One region of the Dyadobacter pollutisoli genome, then DNA from elsewhere that is predicted to be linked to it. Evidence: riboswitches for the same ligand, from Rfam matches in the RefSeq annotation. Region 1 holds a riboswitch; each other region holds the start of a gene.

Region 1 (5,199 bases):
TCATTTCCCGGATCAAATTCCTTCACCGTGGCGCTAACCAATTTATATGTTTGTTCAAAAGCCTCTTTTTGGAAAATCGTCGAACTGAGCATGAATCCCGGTTTCTCGACATTGAGCACATAGCGGTTGTTTTCCGCCTCATCGACCCGCACACTGAAATGCCCTTTGCTGTCAGTTGCCGCCACCTGTTGCCCATTAATCGTGATCACAGCACCGGGGATCTTCCCGCTCCCGTCGATGTTGAGCGCCACACCCGAAAATGCGACTTTTCCGTCGTTGTCATCAATTGAATAAGAGGTAAATGCGGCCCCTCCAAAATCATCGAGTACTAGTAATGTCAGCAGGTTTTTTGCTTTCACGGCCGTTAATTGCCATGTCGCCTCAGCATTATTTGAAAACGTTGAGCCCGGATAATCTCCGCCGGGAAGCCACATATAGGTAAGGGTTTGCCCTTCCTTGTCCAATGTATTTGCTACAACTTTCAGTTTGGTCGAAGGCAAAGTGCGCAGCACTGCCTTACCACTCTCATTGAATGCTACAATGTATTTAATAGCAGGTTTTGTATTTTTAAAAACCAAGTCATACACCTGACCATTAGCCTGTACCGTCTGATTGACCACTGCCCGCTGGCAAGTAGCCGTAATGGAAAACCTTGCCTTTGGTGGTACTCCTGTTAAAATAAATTCTCCGGAAGTATTACACCTTACTGCACTTTTTATTTTATCAAGATCAACAAAAACGGTTGTAAAAAAACTAATCCCAAATACTTCATTTTTAAAAATAGCAGGAAAACCATCAGCTAATTTTACGGTACCGAAAATGTAATTATTCTCACGAAAACTAATTCTCAATTGTCCCGGATGATTGGTCGCTTTTTCAACAGTTGTTTTATAACTCTGATTGATAAATCCTTGTTTAGAAAGATTAATCGTGTAATCACCAGGTTGAAGATCTTTCGTGCGGTAACCACCATCCAATTCCGTAGTGTCAATTGCAACTGTACTACCGGAAGTATTTTTAATAGTGACAATTACATCCGGTAAGAATACTTTTTTAACAGATTGGTCTTTTATTCTAACTTCCGTAAAGACATATCCTGTTATAAGTCCTGCTATCGGGCCGTTCGGCGTTGGCTTAAAACACGACTCCAATTGCAGCAAGGCAATAATGCCCATAGAAATTAACGCAAAAGCATAAATCTTTTTCATGGTAATAAAAGGTTAATTATCGATACGGAATAGAAATTGGACTGCGTACTAACTACAAAATGGAAATCTTGTATTGGTCAATAAAAATGAGAAGTAGTGGCGATGACTTGCAGGAGCAATAAAATATTGAGTAAATGTAGCTTGCTACCAACATTAAATCACAGAGTAGTTATACTGAAATGAGTAAGTATAACTACTTGATTTATTGGCAGATAGTTGTTGTACAAAAAGTAAGTATGCGGATATTTATTCCGTGAAATTTATTAATATGATTTGTTCATATTAATAAATAGATTTTACAAAAACGAAATCTAAAATGCTTCCAATAATGTGATTGTTCCGATTGTAATGGATAAAAAACCAACGATATAATTAATAGCTCTCAGCACCGATTCTTTTTTAGCAGCAAATTTGTTGATTGAAAATGCGAAGAAATATCCGTAGGCGGACATTGATAAAATAATTCCGGCACTTTGAAGTATGATAATCCAAACTGCTGTATATGCATCACTCGCCGCGAGCGTCAATGCAACTGCACATGCGCCGCCAGTTCCGGCCAGTCCATGCACCATTCCTACCCAAAATGATCGGCTTACTTTTTTAGCATTCAATGGTTCTTTTACCACATTTATTTTGTGAAAATTTCGCCGTAGTGCAAGTACACCAAGCCATATCATCAAGGGCCCGATAATCAGCTCTACTTTCTCGGCTATATCTAAGGAAATGGTGGATTTTAATAATAAAACCAGGCAGGCAAAAAGAATCAATGTAAATGAATGCCCCAGTGCCCAGTGGGACGAGCGCCAGATTAGTTTTAAACGATCCGCCGGTTTTTGATTTTTGCCGGTAGCCAGTACAGACACAGCAGCCATGTGGTCGGGTTCAAATGAATGCTGTACACCCAAAAGAAGAGAATCAATCAATAAGTAATTTAACATTTCCTGTAAATATGATTTAGAATTTTTAGCATTCCCGTAATCCAAAATGAATTAAAAGAAGTTAAAAGCTCAGAGGCTGCCGATCATGCGGCGGAAATAAATCAGACAGGAAAAGAAGAGAAATTATGCATTAGCATCGCGCAAAGACGCACAAATATCCTTGACAGGATATGCAGAAAATGATCCGGACCTGACTAGCTTTTTTACGCGAAAGCATCATCAAACAAAAAATGGCAGGTATCTGACTTGTAACGTTTTATCATCGTTACTCACAGTTGCGCGACAGTCCGTGAATTTAACACGGTTCCCTATTTTTCACATCGTGGACGTGAACCAATTTTTGTGGAGAAGCAAGACAAAGAACTTTAAGTGCGCAAAGTAAGCTTTTTTACATTAACATATTAATCCTGGCCTGCTCTTCCGATCCCAAACTGGTCGCCCGCACGCACAGCCCGGTTGCCGCTGTACTGCACTTCGGCCATTTTTTCACTGGCCACACTATTATTGAACTCGTCTTTCAATGTAGAAATAATCTTGCGGGTCTTCACCTCTATCACCTCCCCGCTCGACGGATACGCGTATTTCCCGTCCATGCTGAATGTGACCCAGCCGGGCATATCCTGCACCGGAATGGTCGTCAGTTGCTGGTAAGGTGCCGTCGCTTTAAATACGTGCAACCGCATATTATGCCCATCACAAACCCAAAGCTCTTTTTCGTCAGGCGTAAGACCAATTCCGTGACTGGGATTTCCGTGGCGACGCACGGGGCCCATTTCCCATCCTTCCACGGCTACATGCGCGATTTTAGTGCCTTTTTTCAAATCCCCTACCTCAAAACCGAGCAGACTATCCACCGTCACATACACCATCGTTTCCTTCGCATTGATCGTGAATGGCCTGATGTTATTGGCAAAAACCCCAACTTTCCCTGCCAGCGTATGAGTCTTGGGATCTGCCACATGCAGCCACGGACTGGCAATATCGCCCATGTAAACAAAATTCCCGGACGGCCCGTAAATGGTATTATGCGCCCTTTTATGGACATTGATCTTCTTCATAATGTCCCCGGTTTTGCAATCGACTACATTCCAGAAACCCTTTTCCAGTGACGGCAGGTACATGGTTTGCCCGTCCGGCGAAATCGACATCCGGTCGCATCCTCCCTCATAAGTCTTTTCCCATATCACCTTTTCACTCGTCAGGTCAATGCGCTGCAAGCCTTCTATCGTACTGATATAAATGCTGTTGAGCGGAATGCTGACCGCGATGCCTTTCACATTGGACGGCTTGCCGTTGGGGTGCAATCCATTGGTAGTGATCCTTTTGACAAAACGATGATTGTCGTTCATATCAAAAACCAGCAGCCCGTGCCCACCATACCCGAGGTAGTCGCGGATGCCGGGCGTGGCTACGTACAGGTATCGTTTTTCAACAGCTTTTCTATCGGTTTTTGGACGCTTATCTGCCACTACCGTCTTCGCTAATGTTTGCGAATGTACATTCGAAGAGAGCAGGATCAGGCCGCAGAATAATGTAAACAGTCTGGCTTTCATGATGGGATTAGTCATTTAAACAGAAGGTATTTTATAACCGTTATGGTATTCTTTGGCAATGAATTTGTTGGCCGCAGCATCGGTGAACAAGCCTTTTTGTTTGTCCCAATACAATTTTTTGCCGGTACGGAAAGCAATATTTCCCATCTGCGAAAAAATAGCAATGTCAGCCCCCACCTGGACCGGCGCGTGCAAGTCCTCCAATTTCCGGGAACGGACCACTTCGATGAAATTTTTCGCATGCAGGTCCAGCCCATTGTCCGACGATTTCTGCAGTGCCACCGCCTCCATTTTTTTACCTTCCGGTATCACCTCCCATCCATTCCGGTCGAGGACAAGTGTGCCATTATTGCCAATGAAAGCGATCCCGTGCTGGCGGTTATATGGCCCATCGTCAATGCCAATGGCGTGCTCCCATTGAATGTTGAAATCGCCGAATTCATATACAGTAGTCAACGTATCAGGCGTTTCTGCGCCGGAATCAGGATTCGCGAACTTACCTCCCGCCGCCATAATGCTGTTCGGAATTTCGGCTTTCATTCCCAGCAGCGCATAATCCAGCAAATGAACGCCCCAGTCAGTCATCAGCCCGCCGGCATAATCCCAGAACCAGCGAAAATTGAAATGAAAACGGTTTGGGTTAAAAGGTCTTTTAGGAGCTGGCCCCAGCCACATATTGTAGTCAACCCCGGCTGGCGGAGTACCATCAGGCAGCTTGGAAATAGGTGTTACCCAGCTAAAATACGACCATACTTTCACCAGCCGTATCTTACCCAGCTTACCCGAATGCACGAAATCCATCGCATCCCGAAAGTGTTTCTGGCTCCGTTGCCACTGCCCTACCTGCACCACCCGGCCCGATTTCTTCTGCGCAGCAACCATAGCACGGCATTCCGCGATAGAATTTCCGATGGGTTTTTCGACATATACGTCTTTCCCCGCCTGACAAGCCTCTACCATCATCAAACAATGCCAGTGATCCGGCGACCCGATGACCACGGCATCTATATTTTTGTCTTTCAGCAATTCACGATAATCGGCGTAGGTTTTCACTTTCATTCCTTTCGCAGCGAGTTCGGCAGCGCGCTTGTCCAGGACATTTTTATCCACGTCGCACAACGCCACACATTCAACCCCGGGGTTTTTCAAAATGGCCGTAAGATCCGACCAACCCATTCCATTCACACCTATGGCACCGATCCGGATGGTATCTGCGGGAGATGAAAGCTTAGGAAAAGCCGACAATGTAGACGGGAATACCGTTGAAATGCTTGCGCCCGCCACAATAGCGGTAGCAGAACTGATAAATTTTCGTCGCGAATTTGTCATGATTAATAAAATCTAGTAGATCATATAAATCATAAAAGGTCACTACCGGTGAAATATTACCCGTGGAATCTGCGCGACTACATGCTGGCGATCCGTGCCTGTCGTTTCCTCCATTGAAACGAAACGCTTACCGGATGGTGATCGGACAGTGGCAATCCCGTATGGTTTCGG
Region 2 (5,199 bases), 830 kb from region 1:
GATTTAGAATGAAATTATATTCCTGAGGCATGACAGCACTTCTTGCCTTGATTCCAATGTGGGCGGGTTGTCTGAAAATTCGGTCTCCTGTGGTTTTGAAAAAACGCGTTGGGTCATTTTCTCAGGGAAATGAAAAATAAACTTCAATCATCCTACAAATTTATCTTTGCGATAGCGTTAGTTTTACAGGTATAAATTGTTTAAAAATAAAATATTTTATCACTTAAACTTGGATTTGTCTTAAAAATAACATCAGTTAATACCAGACGTATTCCCATTACCCTCTCCATAATATCCCCAACTTACTACCGCGTCTGAAATATGAAAAACGAACCCATACCTGCATCAAAAGCAGAAACAACTGACAAAAAATTAACATCTATTTTATATCTCCTTCAAACTCAACTTGAAGAGATGAAGGATGAGGCTGATAGAAGCTACGAGCTTCACAAAATCGGCGAAAAAACCGACTTGGTTAAGTACATCGAACAAAGACTGGATGATCCGTTTGGTGGCTTAGTTAAGATGTCCAATAATCTAGACTCTCAACTTAAGGATTTACTAAATGTGTTTGTCAAGCATTTCTTGAGGAGTAATCGCGAGCTGATAAGCTCTGCTTATCTGGACAAAACTCAACGAGAAGATCTTAACTATTCAATTATTCTAAACGAAGACTCTCTCGAATCTAGAATTGCGATCCTAAATTTCTATGAAATTTACGATCAGATAGAGCCTACTTTAAAGTTTCCGGTTCATTTCCAATTTGTTCCCGATCAATTAGCGGATCGTATTTCCTATAAAGAAAAATTAGATCTAAGCGATAAAGAATGACGGAACATTTAGAGCAGGCCACACACAATGAGAATTTTTGTGCTAATATTGAGAAAGAATTTTCTGAACAATTTTTTGATTGGAAGGTAACGGTACTTTTTTATGTGGCATTACACCTTCTAAAAGCTAGATCATCACAACTTAGTAGAGATATTGGAGAAACCCATTTCGATATAAATAAGAATGCAAATCCGAATCGAGATAATGTATTAAGGCTATCTAAGGGAGCCTGGGAGTTATATCATCTCCTATACAGAACCTCCCAAACTGCTAGATATGAGGGTATTACAGATTTTGATACATTTCAAGCTTTAAAAAAAGCAGACTATATAATTTGCCAAGAAGCACTAAGAAAATTTAAATTATATTTGAACGGTGTAGGGCTAAAATGTTGAACCCTGCCTATCTAATGATTAATTAAACTTCACCTGTAGATAGGCAAGCATTACCTTCTCGAACTCCTCTCTCTCCAATTTAATTCCTTAGGAGTACCCTCAGAGAACTTATACAGCCCGTACGTCAATATTTCAATGGTCAATACGAACAGATCAGGAGGTAGTTTCGGATCATCGACGTGAACGATTAGTCCATCACCGTGAGAAACCTGCTCTTGCCACAAGTTAAGAATAAACCCCTTCTTCAATTCGCCCGAGGATCTGATTGATCAGTTTAAGTTCGGTTGGCGTATTCATCAGATCAAATGGTTTTTGATTATTAAGTGCCTTGTTTCCCTTTTGCAGCCAGCGATTAAGTGCATTGACATTTCCGAAAACAGATAGTCCTTTCGCGATCGTATTGGCAATTTCGATGGATAATGAAGATGTTGACATTTGACTCAAAAATACTGATAAATTATCCACTAATGGAGTCCTGATTTTTGTTCACCAAAAGAATTTGCTTTCCCTCTCTCACAAAATAAACTAGCTTTGCGCTTTCGTTGGTTTGCTCCATTTGGGGCGATTAAAAGGGAATCCGGTGAGAATCCGGGACAGTACCCGCTGCTGTAAGTTCATTTTAAAAGTTTTGGCATCCATGTCACTGGGATTTAACCCGGGAAGGCGCCAAAATTGAACAAGTCAGAAGACCTGCCAGTTGAAAATCTCCGGTTTTGCTTTCGGGAAGAAAGGCAAGAGGAATCTGGCAGGCTGCATCGTGGTCATTGCCTTCCCCTGCATTCTCCCGTAAGTTTATTTTAAAATTTACGAGGACTTACAAATGCTCCATTACGTTACCAAAACACGTTTTCGCTGGCTTTCAAGCCGCAATGTCATTCTACTTTTCGCATTCTCATCAGCAACATTCATTGCTCATTCACAACAAATCACGACGGATACCACAACCGGCAATGTGTTGGACCCCGTAGTCATTACGGCGGCACGTACGGAAACCAGGAAGGCAACGATCGCTCAAAAGCTCGACTTGATCACCAGAGAGGATATTCAGATGACACCTGCTGCTGACCTTACGGATATTGTACGAAAACTGGCGGCTGTGGATGTGATCCAGTATCCTAACCTGTCTTCCGGAATCGGCATCAGGGGATTCCGTCCACAATTTTCGGGGCTTAATCAAAGAACGTTACTGCTTGTTGATGGCCGTCCTGCCGGTGCTACGAATTTGTCGCAGATCAATCTGAATGGTGTTGAACGCATTGAAGTTTTGAAGGGCCCGGCTTCTTCCCTCTACGGATCGCAGGCGATGGGCGGCGTGATCAATGTCATCACGAGAAAGTCAAAAGGTGATACGCGGGGAAATGGTTTTTTGGAATATGGCAGCTTTCAAACATTGCAAGCCGGACTGAATACAGGTGGTAACCTCACCAAGCGCCTCGACTACGACCTTTCATTTGCTTATTTTGACAGGTCAAAAGATTATAAGATCGGGAAAGACAACTGGCTGCGGGACCTGACCGGATCGACCACGGCCCAAAAGAACTATACCGCGCAACCGATTGAAAAAGTAGACGAAACCGTTGATGACGGCGTGAAAAGACCATTTACTCAGCTTCATTATTACTCCGGTGCTTTACGGCTTGGGTATCGGTTCAGCGAACATTGGCGTATGGACATTCGTGGTGAGAAATTTCAGGCCAAAGATGTTGAATCACCTGGTGAAATAGCTTCGGGTAGTACCGAGGCCAGTAAAAAAGACATTGACCGCGCTGCTCTGGAAGTTTCTCTCAGTGGCGAAATCGGCAATCATACTCCGACTTTCAAGGTTTTTGCCTCGGAAGAAAATACGGCTAATTATACGCTCAATGTCTCTGGAAAACCGGTTGTACCATTTCGCTCCGCGCGTGGGCACAATACATGGAGCGGCGTGCAGTTAAAAGATGTCTGGAAAATCGGTGCGCACTCGTTGATCTTGGGTTATGATTATCTCAATGCCAGCACCATGAGCAGGCGATGGACCAACGACACCACCGAGCGAGCGCCTACCCAACCCAAGTACGCGATTATTTCTTCTGCTTTCTACGGCCAGGCTTTGCTGAATTTCGGAAAACTAACGGTTCAGCCAGGTGTACGGCTTGATAACGTTACTTTTGATGTGCGCGAAACAGCTTTGCTACCTACTTACAAAGCGGGGAAAAAGACTAATCCATTTACCAGTCCTAGTTTGGGTATAACCTATGCGTTGACAACTTTCCTACGGATGAAAGCGACTGTGGGCAGGGCATTTGTGACCACTGATGCGTATAGCGTGGCGGGTTACAACGAAATCCGCGACGCCAAGGGACGTATTGCAGTCACGGCTGGCAATCCTGATTTGAAGAACGAAAGCAGCCTGAGCTGGGACTTGGGATTGGAATTTAACAACCCTAAAACCGGTTTTTCCGCGGGGGTTACCTACTTCTCAACACAGGTCCACAACCGCATCGCAAAGATTATCAGAACAGTTAATGAACCTCTGCCTAATAAAGATGTGATCGTGTCCCGCGCGACGTTTGTCAATGCCGCCGAGGCGAACATTTCCGGCATTGAAACCGCATTAGCTTACGATTTCGGAGCTGCTAGTGATGGTAGTTATTCATTGAAATTCTTCTGGAATGGCACTTCCTTACTCAAAGCGAAGGAGGTGATTGTGGGGACTGATGCATCGGAAACGACCCGCCGGATCCAAAACGTGGCACGGAATACCCTTAACTACGGCATTGAGTACGACAATGTAAAGTGGCTGCGCGTACGACTATCCGGCCGGACCGTCGGCAACCGCACCGACATTGATTATACCGACCCTATCAACCCTGAAATTGAATACCCCAACTATATGGTATTTGACTTAACTGCGGCATTCAAAATAAGTAATCAGCATTCGATTTCGCTGAAAATAAACAATGTGACCGATGAAAATTATTACGAAAAAAGAGGATATAATTTGCCGGGGCGGGCGATTGCTGTGAGGTATGAAGTGAGGTTTTAATAAAAAAGAAAAACCGAACAGGCTTCTTCTAGCTATTATTGGAAGGACTTTCCTTTTTAGAGAGTTCCTTCTTCCTCTTGGAAGCCCAGTCACTCATTAATTTAACATCCTCGGCAGAACGTACACCAGTCCAAACCATCATTGGCCCATCATAAGACTCGTCTTCCAAGTCATGATTGTTGTCCGCGTTTGTCTTTTTGATTAATGTGTCCATATACTAAAATTAAGCATTTTTAAAGTAGCATTCAACTAATTTCTCGGCACTAGCAGATTCGATTGCCATCCTTATTCCAAACATTGACTTGGCTCCCATTCGTTCGTAGTAAGGAATGAGCTTATTTTTCGCATCAAAATAAATGTATCCATCCATGCTATGATCGAGTGATATCTTACAGCATAAAGCGACGAGCGCCTTTCCCGCTCCATTGTACAATGGTTTGCCGCGTTTGTTAAAATGGCTTGTCTCCATATTAGCGCATTCCAAAATTCCTGGTGTCGGACGAAATCCCACCAAGCCCTGAATGACGTCAGGTTTATAATCGATGAACAATTTGTAAACTATGTAATCTTTACAAAGGCCGAGAAAGTCAAAATCAAACAGGTCTGCAGATTGTTTTAGTTCTTTCTCAGTTGCACGAGCCGCGATCGCATCGTATTTCTGACCGGAGGAATTGCAAGTTAAAGCTGATGTTAGTGTGTATACTTTATTCATGAAGCCGAAATTAAGAAGAAAAGGCAAATGAGCAAGGAACCGGCAGACTCCCATACATACCTCCCACAATTATTTTTCCTCCCCAAAAGCCATTATAATGACACCTTTTGTGATCTTTGCAGGGATTTAAAATCGCCATCATGGATTTTCTTAACTTTTCAGATTCGCCTCTACAGGTTCAGCTTTGCTTTGGTCGGGTGATCGAAAATCTGGAAAGATCTGCTATGGATCCCGAC
Region 3 (5,199 bases), 3.0 Mb from region 1:
ACAGGCGTAGGCAGCGATCCGCATTGCGATCAATTTGGAATGTCTCGGATCGGCAAGCAGCTCAGTTTTAATGTTCATTTTCCAAACCGGTTAAAATCAAAAGTGCCCCGTTAACAAACGGAGCACTGAAAATAGCTATAAAAATGATGATTTGACAGGCTATTTATTATCGCCCACCATTTCTTCCGGTTTGACCCATGCATCAAATTCATCAGGAGTCAGGTAGCCGAGGGCTACTGCAGTCTCTTTTAATGTTGATCCGTTTTTGTGAGCAGTCTGAGCGATTTCGGCAGCTTTGTAATAACCGATTTTGGTGTTCAAAGCAGTTACCAGCATCAATGAATTGTTCACATGCTTTTTGATGTTTTCATGCAGCGGCTCAATACCGACAGCGCAATTGTCATTGAAAGAAACGCAAACATCACCGATCAGGCGAGCAGAATGCAGGAAATTATAGGCCATCAAAGGCTTGAAAACATTTAGTTCAAAATGACCATTTGATCCGCCGATACCGATCGCCACATCATTACCCATAACCTGTGCAGCTACCATTGTCATGGCTTCGCATTGGGTGGGGTTCACTTTGCCGGGCATAATAGAGCTTCCGGGCTCATTGTCGGGAATGTGTATTTCACCGATTCCCGAGCGTGGGCCTGAGGAAAGCATACGGATGTCGTTACCGATTTTCATTAGACTTACAGCCACTGTTTTCAATGCGCCGTGCGCTTCTACAATGGCGTCGTGTGCAGCCAATGCTTCAAATTTATTTTCAGCAGTAATGAAAGGAAGACCTGTCAATGCAGCGATATGTTGTGCCACATTTTCTGAATAACCTTCTGGCGTGTTAATACCTGTTCCAACGGCAGTTCCCCCCAAAGCAAGTTCAGAAAGGTGAGCAAGTGTGTTGTAAATAGCACGCAAACCGTGGTCGAGCTGGGAGGCATATCCCGAAAACTCCTGGCCCAATGTCAATGGGGTCGCATCCATGAAGTGCGTACGGCCGATTTTAACAACATTTCTGAAAGCCTCAGATTTAGCTTTCAATGTATCACGCAGTTTAATGATACCCGGAATGGTTACATCCACCAGGATTTTATATGCCGCAATGTGCATAGCAGTCGGGTAAGTATCATTGGACGACTGCGACTTGTTTACGTCATCATTGGGATGAAGAAATTTGGTCTTGTCTGCCAGGTCACCGCCTTGCAAAACGTGTCCGCGGTAGGCGATTACCTCATTACAGTTCATATTAGACTGTGTTCCGGAGCCCGTTTGCCACACTACCAGCGGAAACTGATCATCGAGCTGCTCAGTAAGGATCTCGTCACAAACCTGACCGATCAGGATGCTTTTTTCTTCTGGTAAAATACCCGCTTCAAAGTTGGTAATGGCAGCGGCTTTTTTTAAGTATGCAAAGGCTTTGATAATTTCCTTTGGCATTTTATTAATATCCTGAGCAATAGGGAAGTTCTGGATAGAGCGTTGCGTTTGAGCGCCCCAGTATACATGGGCAGGTACCTGCACTTCGCCCATGGTGTCTTTTTCTACACGATATTCCATTTTAAGGTATAAGGATAATGTAAATGAACAATGCTTATTTTGGTGGTAAAGTTAGGGTTGGGCTTGCAGTTTTTGGTGTTTTTTAAAGAGAAATGTTTACCCACCTGGAAAGAATGTTTAGATTGTCGCCTTTACAGTTTAAGATTACTTCAAAACATGACTCCCAAAATCAGTATTTACCCGGACTACCAATCGATGAGCCTGGCTGCGGCAGATCGCGTACTGACCTTACTGGCCAATAAACCCAATGCCGTCATTTGCCTGCCTTCGGGAAGTACACCGCTTGGCATGTTCCACACACTGGCGGCCGCGAATCAGAAGGGAATGGCCGATTTTTCCAAATGTATTTTTATTGGCTTGGACGAATGGATCGGAATGGGAGCCGATGACAACGGAAGCTGCCGGGACCTGCTCGACAAGGATTTTTTGAAACCCATTGGATTAAGGGACAATCAGATCGTTTTTTTCGATGGGAAAGCTATTGATCCGCAGGCCGAATGCGACCGTGTCAACAAGGTGGTGGCGAGTCTGGGCGGTTTGGACCTCATTGTTTTGGGAGTTGGAATGAATGGACACCTTGCCCTCAATGAGCCAGGAACCCCGTGGGACACTTACGCCCACATTTCAGAACTGGAAACCGTGACCAAGGAAGTTGGGCAAAAATATTTTGAAAAACCCACCATCCTGACCAGAGGAATAACGGTCGGTATCAAACACATTCTTGAATCCAAAACCGCTATTCTGCTGGCCTCAGGCAGCTCGAAGGCAGAAGTGATCAAGCGTGCGCTGGCGTTCCCGGTAACCGCTGACTTTCCTGCCACCGCATTACAGAATCATCTCAATGCAGAATTGATACTCGACGAAGAAGCTGCTTCATTGATTCAAAAGTGAAGATAATGGTAGAAATCGGGTTGAAAAAATCACTTTTTGAACTGCACATTTTTGGGTAAAAAAGATAATTTATCGCAGAGCATTATTAATTTCTTACGGCTTCACTTAAATCGGTTACATGTTGAAAAGCCGATAAATTTTCACTTTAAATTTGAAACGTTCTTTGTGAACGCCCGTCAATCGGGGTAATGGTTTTTGCTTTGGACCCCTCATCCAAAACTAGCAAAACAAAAAGGAACCGTGTGCAAATCACGGGCAGTCGTGCTACTGTAAGTATCAGTCCAATCATTAAAATGGACAAATTTTGACCCTGGTGTCCCATTGTTGTAAACCACAGGTACAGCGAGAAGGGCGGTCAGAATGATGCAAGCCAGGAGACTTGCCATTACTCTCAATGACTATTCTCTCACGAAAGGGGAGTAGCCACGCATTGATTTACCACATATTGTTTCAGCGTGAGCAGCATTGTCTGGTTCCTTTCGGTATCTGTCAATGTATGTAAATCCTGCTATGGTATGAAGTACTGATCAGTATCCAGTCAATTTACATCAGGATGGGAGGGTGTTTTCACAGGGTTTTTATTAACTCTTTAAACACAAATGCAATGTTATCACACAACCTGGGTTATCCGCGTGTGGGAAGCCACCGCGAACTCAAAAAAGCCAGTGAGCAGTTCTGGGCCGGCAAAATCAGCCGGGAGGCACTTCAAAAAGTAGCGCAGCAGATCCGCCGTGAGAACTGGCAAACTCAAAAAGAGGCAGGCATTGATCTGATCCCTTCAAACGATTTCTCGCTGTATGACCACGTTCTCGACACTTCGTTAATGGTTGGCGCCATTCCAGAGCGATATCATCAGTTGATCGACGGAAAATCCAACCGTGAGCTGGACCTGTACTTTGCAATGGCCAGAGGAATTCAACGCGACGGGCTGGACATTAAGGCAATGGAAATGACCAAATGGTTTGACACCAACTACCACTACCTCGTTCCAGAATTTGTCAAAAACCAGAAATTTCGCCGGTATTCGGATAAAGTTTTGCTGGAATTTGAAGATGCCTTGCACCAAGGCATTGTGACCAAGCCAGTGTTCGTGGGGCCTGTTACCTACCTTCTTTTGGGAAAAGAAAAAGAGGGAGGGTTTGATAGAATTGATCTGCTGGATAATCTGCTACCTATATATATTTCAGTATTAAAAGAGCTTTCAGCCCGCGGAGCAGAATGGGTACAGCTGGACGAGCCAGGCCTTGTACTGGACCTTACGGAAAAGGAAAAACTAGCGTTTCAAAGCGCATACTCACAGATCAGGGAAGCATTACCGAAGCTGAAAGTGCTGGTAGCCACGTTTTTCGATGCCTTGGAAGAAAACTTGCCGATCGCAACCGGCTTACCTATTGACGCGCTGCACATTGATTTGACAAGAGGGGCTGAGAGTTTCAAGTCTCTTTTAGAAGATGCGGCATTCGTTTCTTCGTCTAAAATACTTTCATTAGGCGTCGTCGACGGGCGGAATATTTGGAAAAATGACTATCAAAAGTCGCTGGATTTTGTCTCAGAAGCAGTTAAAGTTTTGGGTGAAAATCGGGTATTTGTTGCACCATCATCTTCCTTGCTGCACAGTCCGTATGATCTGGATCTTGAAAAAAATGAAGAGGTACTGACGCCAGACGTTAAAAACTGGATGGCTTTTGCCAAACAGAAATTGAAGGAAGTGACCACCATTGCAAAGCTGGCTGGCACAGACTGGGCGTCGGATGAGGATTTTATAGCAAACCAGAAAGCTGTTGGAAGCCGGAAAAACTCTCTGCTGATCCATAAGCCAGTGGTTAAAAAGCGTGCTGCGGCCATTAAAGAGGAGGATTTCGAGCGTTTAAATCAGTTCTCTGTGCGACAAGCCATTCAACTGGAAAAATTGAAACTGCCTCTCTTTCCTTCGACTACCATTGGTTCTTTTCCGCAAACGGATGAAGTCAGGCAGCTGAGGGCCAACCTGAAAAAAGGGACGCTGACATTGGAAGTCTACGAAAACCGCATTAAGGAAGAAATTATCAGCTCGCTCCGTTGGCAGGAAGAATTGGGTATAGATGTGCTGGTGCATGGCGAGTTTGAGCGGAATGATATGGTGGAGTATTTTGGCGAAAGCTTGTCGGGTTTTGTTTTTACGCAAAATGGGTGGGTACAAAGCTATGGCAGTCGTTGTGTGAAGCCACCCATTATTTATGGTGACGTGGAGCGGCCTGCTCCTATGACTGTGAAATGGTCTTCATTTGCACAGGCTAATTCTGAAAAACTGGTTAAAGGAATGTTGACCGGACCGGTCACTATTCTGCAATGGTCGTTTGTCCGCGACGATCAGCCGAGAAAGGACACCGCTTTTCAGATCGGGCTTGCGATCCGCGACGAGGTGGTTGATCTGGAAAAGGCTGGTATCAAAATAATACAAATCGACGAACCAGCCATTCGCGAGGGGTTACCATTAAGAAAACACGCCTGGAAAACGTATCTGACCTGGGCGGTGGATGCTTTCCGCCTCAGCGCAGCCGGGGTGGCCGATCAGACCCAGATCCATACGCATATGTGCTATGCAGAGTTTAATGACATCATCGATTCCATCGCGGCAATGGATGCTGACGTGATTACGATAGAAACCTCCCGGTCGCAAATGGAGCTGCTGAATGCATTTGCAGAGTTCAACTATCCGAACGAAATCGGGCCGGGCGTCTACGACATTCATTCACCACGAATACCAAC
Region 4 (5,199 bases), 3.6 Mb from region 1:
CCAGAAGTTCCACTTTAACACCGTATTCTTTTTGTAAAGCCGCGATTACAGGGATTGCTCCTACATTCTTACAAAGCTCTCCTGCTTTTTCAGGGTTCTTTTTCAGCTCGCTTTTCAATGACTTTTCAGCTATCTGGGCAATTTTCTTTCCCCATTCATCTGCCGAATAAATCAGCTGCGTATTGGTAACCCGCTTGATTTGCGTCGCCTTGATCTCCTTGTTTAATTCTTTGGTATTTTCTACGCGGTTTCCCAGATCACATCCGGTCATTAAAATCACCATGATGCCGCAGTACAGTATTTTTTTCATTTTCTGATCAATTAACAATTCTTCCACACCATTCAACCGGTTGATGTTCACAAGTTACGCCGAACGTTTGAAAAACATTCATTTGCCTAAAATGCGTATCTTTGTGCCCCGAATGAGTCGTGCCAAAGATATTCAATAAAAATGATCGATAAATTAGAAGCCATAAAAGAACGTTTCGAAGAAGTTTCGCAACAAATCATACAACCGGAAATTGTGTCGGATTCTACCCGTTATTCCAAAATCAGCAAGGAATATAAGGATCTGGGCCGGATTGTGGAGCAATATGCATTGTATCTGAAACTTCAAAAAGATATCGCTGGCACGAAAGAACTGATCGCGACTGAAAAGGATGAGGAACTGAGAGAAATGGCGAAGGAGGAGCTCGACGAGCTAGGCCCGAAACTGGAAGAACTCGAACAAACGATCAAGGAATTGCTCATTCCAAAAGATCCTAACGACAGCCGTAACATTATCCTCGAAGTAAGAGGCGGAACCGGTGGCGACGAAGCTGCGATTTTTGCCGGAGACCTATTCCGTATGTATCAGCGTTTCTTTGAGAAAATGGGCTGGCGCGCTTCTATTATGGACTTTACCGAAGGTTCCAATGGCGGATATAAAGAGATTATCTGCAAAGTCGAAGGCGAAGACGTTTATGGAAAAATGAAGTTTGAATCGGGTGTACACCGGGTTCAGCGCGTACCGCAAACGGAATCCCAGGGCCGAATCCATACATCGGCAGCATCAGTAGCAGTATTACCGGAAGCGGAAGAAGTGGATGTGCAGATCAATATGAATGACGTGCGTGTGGATACTTTCCAATCGTCAGGTGCGGGAGGACAGTCGGTTAACACGACTTATTCTGCGGTGAGGCTGACCCACATTCCGTCGGGACTGGTGGTAAGTTGCCAGGACGAGCGTTCTCAGCTCAAAAACAAGGACCGTGCGCTAAGCGTTTTACGGTCAAGACTCTATGAGATCAAATTGAAGGAACATAACGATGCTATCAGTTCGCAACGCAAGTCAATGGTGGGAAGTGGCGACCGTTCTGATAAAATCCGTACTTATAATTATCCACAAAGCCGCATTACCGATCACCGCATTGGTTACACGGTTTATAACCTTCCGGCTGTTATGGAGGGCGATATCGGAGAATTTATCGAAAGACTAAGAATCGCTGAAAACGCAGAGCGGATGCAGGAGGGGGAAACGGTTTAGATTATTAAGTCCCGTTTAATAACAATGTCTTCCATCTGGTAAGTGAAATGTTGATCCTTAAACGAAAGATTGACTACTTCTAAAATATTCGTTTTCAAATCTTCAAAATCGTCTCCCTCTGTTCCAATAAACTTACCCTGAATCAAAGTATGGGCACTGTATCCAATGTCCTCTTTGATAATGTTCATTGTAATCACCGGTCTTTTCATCGGTTAGTTATTTTGAGGGATACAACCCAGCATAAGTCTTGGATTTGTAGGTGTCGAAATCCTCTTTTTTGTGATAATCTTCCCCGATGAATGTGATCACCTGGTGAAATTCTTTGGCTTTCATATAGCCGGGCAGTGGCTGGATCATATTGAATTGATCGTCAAGGAAAACGGTCGTGGGGTAGCTGGGCTGATTATTGGTGAGCGCCAATGCTATTTCATTAATCCCTCTTCCGCCCTCAGCCAGGTATTTGAATTTTTTATCTCCCAATGTAATGGCTTCTTTCTGTTCTGCGTCCAGCTTTACCGCGTAAAATTTTCTGTTCACGTACTCAACTACTGCTTTGTTTTTGAACGTCTCCCGGTCCATTACTTTGCACCATCCGCACCAGTCCGTGTAAACATCAATTAGTACCTTCCGCGGCTCCTTCTGAATTTTCGCATAAGCTTCTTCAATGGTCAGCCACTGAATTCCTTCGGCCGGACGATTGCCAGAGTCTGCTTTGAAGCCGGTAGACACCGCTAGCAGCGTCAGAACAAGAAGTGAAGAAGTTATGAATTGTTTCATGATTTTTTTGATTTCTCTTGGGAAACAAATTTCAGCATAAAAAAATTGTTTATCTGCTTTTGGCAAAAGAAACCAATATCCCTCCGATCACTATCAGCATCATTCCGGTAATCGTCGAGAGCGACGGAATGGATTCCCCCATCAAAAATCCGATCAGGACTGAAAAAAGAATATTGGAATAACCGACGGCTGCCACTCTTCCGGCTTTATCAAATGTGAATGATTGTGTCAGCATTTTCTGGCCCATTAATGCGGTTAATCCCAGCGCCAGAAAGCCCAGCCACTGCCATACATTTTCAGGCCATTTGAATGTACCTATCAAAAAATCAAGATGTTCCATCGGGTAGTAAGTCCCTACCAACATGGATAGTATTGGCATGATGATCCCGCTCAGCATAAAGGACAGAATAATCGCCCGGGTATCGTACACCACACCCAATTGACGGATCGACAGATATGAAATGGCGGTGAGCAACGCATTACCCAGCCCCAGTGCATTGTCCCGCATGGAAATGGACAGATCGGGACGAAAGACGAAGAGTATCCCGGTGAAACCGACAAATATAGCTGCCCATTCCTTGGAATTGAGCGTTTCTCCGATCAACAGCCAAGAAAACAAAGCCAGAAAAATAGGATAGGTATACTGATAGGTAGAAGCGCGGCCCAGTCCCAGCGTCTGAATTGCGTAGAAAAGCATATAAAGCGACAATGTTCCAACTACTCCCCTGAAAATCAGCAGTCCCAATTTACCTCCTTCTTGTCGCATCGGCCGTCGCCATACGCTGGTAATGATGAAAACTACACCGACAATATTTCTAAAAAACACAAGTTGTACAATGTGAAACTCCTTACCCAGCCATTTAGAAATCGCGGAGGTCAATGCAAAGAAAAAGGCCGCTCCCAGCATGAGATAAATGCCTTTAAAGGAAGCGGTTGCAGGGAGGTTGTCAGTAGTAGCGGCCAAAAACAAACGGATTTGCCCCAAATATAGCGCATATCCTACACAGTCGAAAGTCCTTCCAATTGCTTATCTTTGTGGCGTTTGGTGCCATAGCGCTGCCTCAGCAGCAATTAGGCTTAATAGGGAATTCCGTGGTAAACCGGAAGCTGTCCCCGCAACTGTAAGTCTGTTCCAATTGATCCAATCTTCGTGGCCACTGTAAAACGGGAAGGCCGGGGATCAAAAGACGAGCCAGGAGACCTGCCATAATGATTCTAAACTTTTGTTTTCGGTGGAAAAACAAAGGGATATTTGCCCAATTCATCCATTTGCCCAGGTGATCATTGACCGGTGGTTTTTCATGGCCGTTACTGTATCCATTTGCATTTTTCTTTCGGAGAATCTTTTGGCACAGAAAGATAGCGTGCAACTGGAACCGGTAACTGTGAAAGGATTTGTTCCTGAGAGATTCATGAGCGGCCTCAAAATACAGAAAATAGATTCTGCTACATTGACACAATTCCGGTTTGGCAACATCAGCGACCTGCTTTCACTCTATACACCCATTGCATTTAAAAATTACGGCCCCGGCCAGCTGAACACCGCTTCCTTTCGGGGAACATCGGCTAATCATACGGCAGTGTTATGGAACGGGCTGAACATTAATTCGCCGATACTTGGCCAAAGTGACTTTTCCACCATTCCTGTTGCCGGTTTTGACCAATTGTCTGTTCAATATGGCTCATCTGCGAGCGTAGTAGGCAGTGATGCAGTCGGCGGCAGCATTTTATTGAATAGTAATGCAATCCATGAAGGTATGCACCAATCCTTTGGCAGACTGCAGGAAAGCTTCGGTAATCACCAAATGCAATACACAGGCCGGTATGCAGCAGCCATAAACGACAAATGGAATTTTTCCGGGAAAACCAATTTGTACTTCGGCCGGATGAATAACGATTTCCCGTATTCAGAGCGAAGAAAATATACATTGCTACCATCTGAAAGCTCACAGAAAGGTATCGTTCAGGATCTGTTTTTTCAATCCAAAAATGACCAGGAAATATCCGTACATGTGTGGCTAACGTCTAACCGGTTAACCCTCACACCTGATGACCAGGCAGGTAGGGAGCTTACGCAGACGGAGGCCTATCGTACAATGCTGCGTTACCGGATCAAAGATCTGACTTTCAGAACTGCCTGGGTGCGGGACGTGATTGACTATGCGAAAGGCGACTATGCCTTGCTCGACCATGCTGTGGCAGACAAGTTTTCCAGCCGGGTTGAGAAGGATTTTCAATGGGATTTAAGGAAGTCGGGAAGTAACATTCAAATGAAGGTCGGAGGCGAATGGACCCATTACCGGGCACAAGTGGCTGGTTATGGAAAATCGCTCATTACCGAAAACCGGGGTGACCTCTATGTCCTCACACGCTGGCAGGCTACGCCTCACTGGCTGGTGTCCGCCAATATGCGCCAGGCATTTATGACGCGTTTCAATCCACCATTCACACCATCAGTTGGTACTGAATATCAGCTTCTTCAGAACATTAATTACAGCTTAAAAATGAAGGGTTCTGTTGGAAGAAGCTACCGTGTACCCACATTGAATGAAAGATACTGGAAAGAACTTGGCAACCCGGACATTAAACCGGAAAGTGGCTGGAACAAGGAGATAGGCTTGGAACAGAGCTACCTCGCCGGTATTAATCAAACATTCACCACTTCACTTACCGCTTATCATAACCGGGTCAGGGACTGGACTTACTGGAATCCTTCCAAAAGTTATCACGTGGAGAATTTGCAGCAGGTACTGGCGCGGGGAATTGAACTGCAACTGGGATGGAGAAATCATTTTCAAAGCTGGAAATCCGGGATCAATTTGGGATATGCATTGAACAAAAGCTCGCAGGAGAAAGCTTATGATGCTTATTCCGTCGACATTGTCGGCAAGCAGCTG

What was found. A riboswitch is a leader RNA that binds a small molecule or an ion and turns the genes downstream of it on or off. The one in region 1 is predicted to bind cobalamin.
Region 2: it holds a riboswitch for cobalamin, as region 1 does, so the genes downstream of both, ON006_RS15145 (TonB-dependent receptor plug domain-containing protein) here and ON006_RS11945 (cytochrome c biogenesis protein CcdA) in region 1, are expected to answer to the same signal.
Region 3: it holds a riboswitch for cobalamin, as region 1 does, so the genes downstream of both, metE (5-methyltetrahydropteroyltriglutamate--homocysteine S-methyltransferase) here and ON006_RS11945 (cytochrome c biogenesis protein CcdA) in region 1, are expected to answer to the same signal.
Region 4: it holds a riboswitch for cobalamin, as region 1 does, so the genes downstream of both, ON006_RS26750 (TonB-dependent receptor plug domain-containing protein) here and ON006_RS11945 (cytochrome c biogenesis protein CcdA) in region 1, are expected to answer to the same signal.

Annotation. Positions count from the first base shown of each region.
Region 1 covers NZ_CP112998.1:2,879,607-2,884,805, forward strand. Annotated here, with positions in the region: gene ON006_RS11940 (carboxypeptidase-like regulatory domain-containing protein) at 1-1,208, opposite strand, end outside; gene ON006_RS11945 (cytochrome c biogenesis protein CcdA) at 1,520-2,146, opposite strand; cobalamin riboswitch at 2,362-2,499, opposite strand; gene ON006_RS11950 (beta-propeller fold lactonase family protein) at 2,548-3,699, opposite strand; gene ON006_RS11955 (Gfo/Idh/MocA family protein) at 3,715-5,028, opposite strand; gene ON006_RS11960 (exonuclease/endonuclease/phosphatase family protein) at 5,106-5,199, opposite strand, start outside.
Region 2 covers NZ_CP112998.1:3,709,281-3,714,479, forward strand. Annotated here, with positions in the region: gene ON006_RS15130 (hypothetical protein) at 322-831, shown strand; gene ON006_RS15135 (hypothetical protein) at 828-1,226, shown strand; gene ON006_RS15140 (MbcA/ParS/Xre antitoxin family protein) at 1,452-1,661, opposite strand; cobalamin riboswitch at 1,753-1,938, shown strand; gene ON006_RS15145 (TonB-dependent receptor plug domain-containing protein) at 2,047-4,251, shown strand; gene ON006_RS15150 (hypothetical protein) at 4,280-4,465, opposite strand; gene ON006_RS15155 (hypothetical protein) at 4,475-4,963, opposite strand; gene ON006_RS15160 (hypothetical protein) at 5,104-5,199, shown strand, end outside.
Region 3 covers NZ_CP112998.1:7,524,607-7,529,805, forward strand. Annotated here, with positions in the region: gene ON006_RS31350 (HEAT-like fold family protein) at 1-78, opposite strand, end outside; gene fumC (class II fumarate hydratase) at 160-1,560, opposite strand; gene ON006_RS31360 (6-phosphogluconolactonase) at 1,717-2,451, shown strand; cobalamin riboswitch at 2,624-2,852, shown strand; gene metE (5-methyltetrahydropteroyltriglutamate--homocysteine S-methyltransferase) at 3,056-5,199, shown strand, end outside.
Region 4 covers NZ_CP112998.1:6,461,315-6,466,513, reverse strand. Annotated here, with positions in the region: gene ON006_RS26775 (hypothetical protein) at 1-310, opposite strand, end outside; gene prfA (peptide chain release factor 1) at 452-1,525, shown strand; gene ON006_RS26765 (hypothetical protein) at 1,522-1,734, opposite strand; gene ON006_RS26760 (thioredoxin family protein) at 1,742-2,302, opposite strand; gene ON006_RS26755 (DMT family transporter) at 2,352-3,266, opposite strand; cobalamin riboswitch at 3,329-3,526, shown strand; gene ON006_RS26750 (TonB-dependent receptor plug domain-containing protein) at 3,535-5,199, shown strand, end outside.